2 regions of the Pseudoalteromonas aliena SW19 genome follow, and region 1 is predicted to be linked to the other one. Evidence: predicted binding sites of a transcription regulator. Region 1 holds the regulator's gene; the other holds the start of a gene.

Region 1 (4,846 bases):
TTACCTTGGCTGCTTTCAAGTAGCATTAATGCGAGTACGCTATCACCCGCCGCTTCTTTTTCATCTTGGAACAAGGTTATCGAAGCGTCAAACTTTACGGCCAATTGAGCTAATACAGTTGCAGCTCTAGCATGTAGCCCTAATTTGTTTTGTATTAAAAAGGTATCTTCTAAGCGCATACGTTACCCTACCTAAGCTGAACTGATTATTATTTTATGTGAGAATTATTTCTCTTGCTCTCGGTGGCGAATTTTTACATTGGGGTGTGTCATCGCAAAGCTTTCACCAATTGTTTGTGCTAAATACACTGAGCGATGTTGCCCACCAGTACAGCCAATAGCAATCGTTAGGTAACTGCGGTTATTTCGTTCTAAATGGGGTAACCATGTTTGTACAAAAGTTTGAATTTGCCATGTGAACTTTTGCACTATGCTATGACTCGCTAAATAATCTTTAACAGGTTGATCTAACCCATTTAACGGTTTTAACTCAGGCTCCCAGTGCGGATTTGGCAAAAAGCGTGCATCAAATACATAATCTGCTTCTTTAGGGATACCGTGTTTAAAACCAAACGATTCAAACGTGACAATAAGCTGCTTGTCTTTTTTTCCTAATATTTTTTCACGAATAGATTCAGCAAGTTGATGAACACTTAAGTCACTTGTGTCAATCATATAATCTGCTCGATTGGTCAGTACATCAAGTAATTCTTTTTCTTTTTTGATTGCTAAATCAAGCGGCAGCGAGTCAACCGATAGGGGATGTAAGCGGCGAGTTTCAGAGAAACGTTTTATCAGTGTTTGATCTTCGCTGTCTAAATAAAATAAAGTAGGCTTTGCAAAACCGGGTAAGTATTCAAGAATATCATTAAACTGTTCTTGTTCCTTAGGAAGGTTTCGTACATCAATGCTCACTGCGATTTTATCGTAGTTATCAGAAACGCTGCGTACCAAAGAAGGTAAAAGATTTAACGGAATGTTATCTACGCAATAATAACCTAAATCTTCAACAACGCGTAAAGCAACCGACTTACCAGAACCTGATCGGCCACTTATGATAATTAGCTCCATTTATCACCCTTTATATTAATTACGATTGCTTAACAATAACTTGATACAGTTCGGTATCCGTTTTTGCACTGCGCAATTGCTTACAAAATTCTTTGTCGTTAAGTTTATCAGCAATGGTTGCCAGAGTCTTTAAGTGCTGCTGGTTATCACCATCTGGTACGATGAGTGCAACAAAAATATCAACGGGACGATTATCAATTGCATCAAAGCTAATAGGTGTTTCACTAACGAGTACTAAGGCTAAGGGCTCTTGTGCACCGCTCATGCGCCCGTGAGGGATCGCTATGCCTCTACCTATACCAGTACTGCCTAGCTTTTCTCTACTTAGTAAAGCGCTAAGAATATCTTGTTGAGAAAGGTACGGAAGCTTATCGTGAGCAAGTTCGCTGATAAACTCTAAAATTCTTTTTTTGCTATTAAAAAGGACCGCAGCTTTGCTGCAGTCCTGGCATATAAGTGAGCTTAATTTCATCATATTAGTGTCGAGCAAGCTTCTCTTTGTGTTTAATTACTTGGCGATCGAGCTTATCAATCAACGAATCGATGGCAGCGTACATGTCTTGATGCTCAGTTGAGGCAAATAACTCAGCACCACTTACATGTATTGTTGCTTCTGCTTTTTGGCTTAGTTTTTCTACATCAAGAATGACATGAACATTATTAATATGATCAGAGTGTCTTTCTAGCTTCGCAAATTTGGTATTTATATAGTCTCTTAGTGAATCAGTTAATTCTACGTGACGACCAGTTAAGTTTAGTTGCATAAGCATTACCCTCTTTGTTTGCGTCTTAAATCAGACTTTTTCGCTGATTTGACGGTGGAATAGCCAGAGATTCGCGATATTTTGCGATTGTACGTCTCGCTACTTTAATTCCTTGCTCAGCCAATATATCCGCTATTTTGCTATCACTCAATGGTTTTGCTGAGTTTTCTGCAGCGATTAATTTTCTGATAAGTGCACGTATTGCTGTAGATGAGCATTCACCGCCATTTTCGGTACTTACATGACTTGAGAAAAAGTATTTAAGCTCAAATATCCCCCGAGGTGTATGCATATACTTTTGAGTGGTTACACGCGAAATAGTTGATTCGTGCATTTCCACCATTTCAGCAACATCATTTAAAACCATAGGTTTCATGGCCTCAGGACCATGTTCAAAAAAGCCTTGCTGCTGCTTAACAATACAGTTAGTTACTTTTAATAATGTATCGTTTCTACTTTCTAAGCTTTTAATAAACCATTTAGCTTCTTGTAAATGCGAGCGTATAAACTGGCTATCACCGCTTGATTTAACAGTGCGAGACATCGCAGCATATTGGCTGTTTACGCGAATTTTTGGCATGCTATCTGGATTTAGTTCAACAACCCAGCGGCCTTTAATTTTTTTCACTGACACATCAGGAATTACATACTCAGACTCTTCCCTAACAATAGTATCTGCAGGCTTTGGGTTTAGCGTATGGATGAGTGTCATTACTTCTTTAAGCTCTTCTTCTTTGAGCTTCGTTTTTTTCATTAATGTACGATAGTCGCGAGCTGCTAATAAGTCTATGTGCTCGGTTAAAATCATTTTTGTTTCATTAATATAGGGTGTTTCTTTATCAAACTGATTAAGCTGAATGCACAAACACTCTTGTAAACTACGCGCTGCTATACCGACCGGATCAAATAATTGAATGCGTTTTAAAACAGCTTCTATTTCATCAAGTTCAACTTCATTATCATCTTCGTTTTCTTGGTTGAAGCTTTCGAGAATCTCTTCACAACTTAGTGTTAAAATGCCTGAATCATCTACGGCTTCCACAATAGCAATCGCAATCGCTTCATCAGTAGGGCTAAATGGCGTTAGTTGAAGTTGCCACATTAAATACTCGTGGAGCGTTTCCGTTGATGCACCTTGGTATATAGACTCGTCTTCAGGCATTGGACCTGATGAAGAGGCTGGAGCTGCGCTCATGTACTCGTCCCAGCTAACATCCATCGCCATGTCGTCACTTACCGTATCTTTAGCAAGTGCTTCGCCGCTGTCTTGTTCGTATTCGCTTGGAGCATCGTCGGCAGATGCGCTAACAGTTATATCATCGGTGTCTGCTTTTTGTTCATTTTTACCTGCAGCGTCTTCAGAATAGTCTTGCTCCTCAACCTCTAAAAGTGGGTTGCTGTCGAGCGCTTCTTGTATTTCTTGCTGGAGATCCAATGTACTGAGTTGCAACAAACGAATAGCTTGTTGCAACTGTGGAGTCATTGTAAGTTGCTGGCCCATGCGCAGCTGTAGTGATTGCCTCATGTATCTCTAACAATCCTTTTATGTTGTTATAATTAATACTAGCAGATGCTTAAAGCCATGGCGTAAATGTTACAGCCTAAATTGCTCGCCTAAGTAAACATCGCGTACTGTTTTGTCATTTAATACGTGTTCTGGAGTACCTGATGCAATCAGCTCCCCATGAGAAACAATGTAGGCTTTTTCGCAAACATCAAGGGTTTCTCTTACGTTATGATCGGTAATTAACACACCAATCCCACGATTTTTAAGATGTTCTATGATTTTTTTTATATCAAGTACAGAGATTGGGTCAACGCCCGCAAACGGTTCATCTAATAATATAAACTTGGGATTAGCCGCTAATGCGCGGGCTATCTCTACGCGGCGACGTTCACCACCCGATAACGCCATACCTTGGCTGTCACGGATATGTTGAATATTAAATTCGTCTAATAAATTATTTAGCGTATCTTCTCTTTGCTGCTTCTTAAGCTCTTTACGTGTTTCTAAAATTGCCATTAAGTTTTGATAAACAGTTAGCTTTCTAAAAATTGAAGACTCTTGTGGTAAGTAGCCTATGCCTAATCTAGCACGACTGTGCATAGGTAAAAGAGTAATATCGTTATCGTCGATAGATATTTTTCCTTTATCGCTAGGTACTAAGCCCACAATCATATAAAACGTGGTGGTTTTACCTGCGCCATTTGGGCCAAGTAAGCCAACAATACTGCCAGCTTTAACTTCAAGGCCGACGTTTTTTACAACTTCACGGCCTTTATAGCTTTTGGCTAATAGTTCTGCTTTTAATGTGCTCATGGTTGGCCTTTGTCGCTTGTTTTACTTTTTTTAGCTTCAATAGGCACTAAAATTGTGTGAACGCGATCCGTTGAATTTTCATCTTTTTCAGCGCTAATTAATTGCTGTTCTATATCGTAAGTAATACTTTTTGCATTTATTTTTTGCCCAGCTTGTGATACTTGTGCATTACCAACAAGCGTTAAAAAACGCTTAGATACATCGTAACGCACTTCATTAGCACTTGCGCTCATAGTCGTGCCATCGGGTTGTTTTTCTTCAAAATGTGCCGGACTGCCTGTGGCAATTAATAGCTGCTTATTATCACCGAGCTCTTCGCGTTTGTGTACTTCTAAACGGTCGGCGGTAATACGGCGATTTCCATGAATAATTTCAACGTTTTTCTCGAAAATACCCACATTGGCTTTTAATTGGCCTTCTTGTTTATCGGCACTTATTGAGATTTGGTTGGCAGCCGGTTGAGTCGACTGCTCTGCTGCATTACTGTTAAATGCTAATAAAAACGTTGGGATAATAAGTATTTTTGAAAATTTATTGGTCATAATATATGGTTCGCGTATGGTTAATAAGTTTTATCACTTCGGTTTTTAGATCGGCTTCTAGGCCTTTACCAGTGATCTTTAAATTAGGTCCAGTTACAACTACAGGTTGCTCTGAGCGCATTGTTAGTAGCTTTATATCAACTTGAATAT
Region 2 (4,846 bases), on a different contig from region 1:
ACCACTACAACGCTTGCCATCAGCCGACAGTTCACCCTTTAGCACATTACAATATTGACCAGACGCCATATCAGTTTGGACAGTCGCATTGAGTGTAGAATCTTCTTTATTAATGGCCATATGACCGGAGCTACCACGCCCAAATGATATTTGATTATTCGTGTTATCCCACCAATTTGTTACCGCCCAGTTATCGGCGGTGTTATTTCTAAAATCGACCCCGCCTGCAATATATGACCAGCGATGCTCACACTTCCAATTACTAGCAAAACACTCTAAGTTACCGTTATTATGGACAGGTACTTTTGGTCCACCAGCATCAGTATTTCCATGAAAATCATAACTCGACATTACTTTTGGATAACCATACGGATAAGCCAACATAAACACATTGGCTAAGTCGTATAAACGTCCATCTTCAAAGGTAATTACATTTCCCGCACCACCATGACCTCGCTGATTGTCGTGATTATCTACAAAAACGACGGCAGAAGAGCTAGGCATAAAGCCCCATCCTTCACCAAAGTTACTTAACCATGCAAGCGAACCCTTTCTAAAAGTATTACCTAGTTGGGTACTGTATTTAAATTCAGTTACTAAACCTGAGCTTAAATATTCAGAAGCACTCACAGCCTCCACACCTTGATCAATTACTTCATGAAATATGACTGGTGAGCCGTTTATTTTCGTCTTTAAACTTTGAATATCACTTGCAGCAACGTGCTTTGCAGCATCAAACCGAAAGCCTTTTACGCCAATAGCTTGTAAGTCGTTAATATAAGCTGCCAAAGTATCTTGTACGTAGTTTGAAGCCGTATCTAAATCAGCAAGGCCGACAAGTTCACAATTTTGCACTCGATAACGATTATTACCATAATCAGAATTGTTAATAGTGCAACTTTGATGAAAATCTTGAGGGCTATAAATAGGATAGCTTTTATTACCAAAACTATTACCCGCCGTGCCCGTACCACTTCCTGCTGCCATGTGGTTAATAAGTGTATCGACGTAAATATCAACCCCTGCTGCACTGCAGCGATTAACCATGTCAATAAACTGTGCGCGGTTACCGCCACGACTTTTCAGCTCATAGCTAACAGGTTGGTAGCGTGTCCACCATTGACTCCCTGTGATGTGTTCATTTGGGGGAGAAACTTGTACCGCAGCATAGCCTTTCGGCCCTAAATACTGTTCACATTCTTGCGCTACATCTTGCCAATTCCATTCAAATAAATGCACAAATGTAGTGGGAGCAGCACTAACAATATTGGGTAAGGTCAAGCCTAAACTTAAACCTGCGGTGGTGATGATTTTATTGAGTGTCATAGTGTGTGATCCAATTGTTGAGCGAGTGAAACAGCGCACTCGCGTTATTTACAAGTTGTTAACACTAGTCTAGATATTGTCTAAATAGAAACTGAATACGTATGCATAGCGGGTGAACTATCCTTTATTACTAAATAATTTACATTTTTAAATAAAATGTTTTGCACAGAGCTATATAATCAGCAGTGTAGGTATTATCTAAATTTCGAATACACAGAATTGATGATTCTATATCGCTTTTTACATAACTAAATGTCATTAAGCTGCGGCTTACCTCTTTATTGGGTGTGGCTTTTATTTGGCAGTGAGTATTTAAGTGAAGCCCATTTTGAGTAGCAAGCTCAATAAATAATGCGCCTTCAACGTTCGGCAGTATTAAGCTAAAGCGAGAGCCACTGTGGCTCAAGCGCTTAAATGCACTAATTAACTCATCAAAACTTAGGCCATCTGTATGACGAGCCGTATTACGCGCTGCATTATCGCCTTTTAAACTGCGATTAAAATATGGTGGATTAGAAATAACCACATCAAACTTAACGTCACTACTAAAGCTTTGAATAGTTCGGTGCTCAATACTTATTGCTGACCACGGGCTATTAGCTACATTTTGTAATGCTTGAACATACGCGTGCTCATCAACTTCTACAGCCGTTATGGTAAGTTCTAGATTACGTTGTTTGCACATTAATGCCAGTAGCCCCGTACCTGTACCTATATCCAACAATGAATTAGCTCCACTTAAATTGGCCCATGCACCAAGTAAAATTCCATCAGTAGAAACCTTCATTGCGCACTGCTCATGTGCAACCTTAAATTGTTTAAATGCAAAACCAGACATTTTTTCACCTTTTCATTCACCAACTGGTGGATAGCGCGTATAATTGCAAGTAATTGTCCCTTATTTTAGACACTCTATGCAATTTTCTGACTTTGATCTTGATAACAAGTTACTCGACGCTATTAATAAAATGGGTTACGAAACCCCAACAAGTATTCAACAACAAGCGATTCCTGAAGCGCTTAAAGGGCGTGATGTTTTAGCGTCAGCGCCTACAGGCACAGGTAAAACCGCAGCATTTTTAATTCCAGCTATTCAATATTTATTGGATTTCCCGCGCCGTGATCCAGGGTTTGCACGCGTGCTCGTTATGACTCCAACGCGTGAACTTGCTTATCAAATTCATGAGCAATGTGAACTACTTGCAAAACGAACTAACCTAAAGATAGGTGTCGTAACTGGCGGTATAAATTACGGCACGCATAAAGAAATATTTGAAAAAAACAATGATATATTAATCGCCACACCGGGGCGTTTAATGGAATATTTAGAAACTGAAAACTTTCATGCTGAACACGTAGAAATGCTCATTATTGACGAAGCTGATCGCATGTTAGACATGGGCTTTAAAAAAGAAATGAAGCGTATATGTGACGAAGCTAGAAATCGTCGTCAGTGCTTTTTATTCTCTGCAACTCTTGAAGGTGACAGTGTAGAAAGATTTGCAGAAACAACACTTAACGACCCTGCATTACTTGAAGCTGAATCATCACGTAAAGAAAAAGCCAAAATTCATCAGTGGGTTCATTTAGCTGACGATTATCATCATAAACTTGAATTATTAGTAAACACACTTAAAAACCCTGATGTCACTAAAGCAATTGTGTTTGTAAAAACCCGTGAGCGCCTAGAAACACTGATTGGCGAACTAACCAACAATGATGTTAAAGCTGCATGGTTACGCGGTGAAATGCCTCAAGACAAACGTATGAAAGCGATGGAAAACTTTCATAGTGGCAAAACACGTATATTAATTGCTACCGACGTAGCTGCACGTGGTATTGACGTGTCTGACATCAGCCATGTTATTAACTTTGATATGCCACGTACCGCCGACGTATACGTACACCGCATTGGCCGTACCGGTCGTGCTGGTAAAAAAGGGATAGCAATATCGTTAGTTGAAGCACACGACATTGGTATTTTATATAAAGTAGAGCGCTACGTTGAGCAAAAATTAAAACGCCGTGTAATTAAAGGTGTTGAACCACAGCATAAAGAAGCGAAGCCACCAGCTAAAAAACGTAAAGACCCAGTAAAAATGAAAGCTAAGAAAAAGGCCAAGGTTAAAAAGAAAAAGTAACCTAAAACATTTTTATACTAAGCCGGCTTTTGTCGGCTTTTTAATGCAAGCCTTACAGGCTCTGCTATTTGTACCTGTTACATATGTAACCCAAGCATGTAACTCATACTCATTTAAATGTAATTTTTGCCCACCTGAATTCCCACTTAATAAAATCCCCTTATATTTCAGTACATTAATCTTGGCATCGAAATTGTATTTACAACGATAACTCAGCCGATGGAATTTCCATATTGTGGCTACACTATCTAACCGTAATGTAAGGATTAAGTTATGAACCGCTTTAAATCAACTATTGCTTTAGTATCATTTTGTTGTTTATTTTTATTAGCTTGCGCTACGAAAGTAAGTGCAGCAACAAGTTTAGCGGTAGTGAGCAGTGTAGCAACTGTACCTAACTTACAACAAACCATTACTAACACGCTACGTACTAACCCTAATTTTGTACTTAACAATATTCGTGTGCAGGTAAAAGATGGTGAGGTAGATTTATACGGCACAGCACAAACAGGTTTTCAACGTGCGTTGGCTCAAAAGTTTTTAGAAAATATGGATGGAGTAAAAATTATTCGTAACAAAATCAGCGTTATATAATTTCAGAGCGAAAATTTTTGAGCGGTTAGCCGTTACACAAAAATTATCAAATATTTCAGACACCTTTAAAGGAGATATAACATTTTAACTACTACGCTTATCTCCAAGATGTATATACATAAACGCACTCTCTAATATTAAAAATACGTTCACCTAGTTTATAGCCTCAAGCATGGCTGTTATTGACTCATCTACTGTGTTTTTTGTAGCGCTTAGTTGTAACTTTCATAACTAATGTATTGCTATCATAAAGTAAATTTCTGAGTTTCATCATTTAAATTACTCGCCATACGAGATAGCTCACTACTAGATTCTGCAATATCTCTAACCGCTTGCTCCGTTTCAGATATCCCCATATTTATAGCTTCAATATTTCGTGCTATTTCATCTATCGTGGTGGTCTGCTCTTCTGAAGCGGCTGCAATTTGAACAACCATATCAAAAATCCCATCCACTTCTTTTGCTACTTTGTTATTAATCAAATTAGCTTTACTCGCGATTTCCTGAACTTGGGTTGTATGATCAACATTTGTCGTCATCGTTTTTACTGCTGCATTACTCGCATTAACAACGGCTTCAATGATAACTTCAATTTCCATAGTTGATTCTTGAGTCGACTTCGCAAGGCTACGTACTTCATCAGCAACAACTGCGAAACCTCGCCCTTGTTCACCTGCTCGTGCAGCTTCAATGGCAGCATTTAAGGCGAGTAAATTGGTTTGATCTGCTATTTTTTTAATCACGCTTAATACGTTAACTATTTTCTCCGAATTATGACGTAGGTT

What was found. The regulator sigma-54, encoded in region 1, starts transcription at its own class of promoters, with help from an activator protein. The targets are predictions, from matches to a motif close to GTTGGCACGNNNNTNGNNT.
Region 2: a site for sigma-54 is predicted at 3,648-3,666, ahead of PALI_RS02650 (BON domain-containing protein). Genes of this name have one in related genera too.

The regions. Positions count from the first base shown of each region.
Region 1 is NZ_AQGU01000027.1:255,523-260,368, forward strand. It holds gene PALI_RS14490 (HPr family phosphocarrier protein) at 1-179, opposite strand, end outside; gene rapZ (RNase adapter RapZ) at 225-1,070, opposite strand; gene ptsN (PTS IIA-like nitrogen regulatory protein PtsN) at 1,090-1,542, opposite strand; gene hpf (ribosome hibernation promoting factor) at 1,547-1,834, opposite strand; gene PALI_RS14510 (RNA polymerase factor sigma-54) at 1,860-3,359, opposite strand; gene lptB (LPS export ABC transporter ATP-binding protein) at 3,429-4,154, opposite strand; gene lptA (lipopolysaccharide transport periplasmic protein LptA) at 4,151-4,696, opposite strand; gene lptC (LPS export ABC transporter periplasmic protein LptC) at 4,686-4,846, opposite strand, start outside.
Region 2 is NZ_AQGU01000022.1:92,161-97,006, forward strand. It holds gene PALI_RS02635 (alpha-amylase) at 1-1,326, opposite strand, end outside; gene PALI_RS02640 (tRNA1(Val) (adenine(37)-N6)-methyltransferase) at 1,466-2,164, opposite strand; gene srmB (ATP-dependent RNA helicase SrmB) at 2,241-3,467, shown strand; gene PALI_RS02650 (BON domain-containing protein) at 3,741-4,061, shown strand; gene PALI_RS02655 (methyl-accepting chemotaxis protein) at 4,307-4,846, opposite strand, start outside.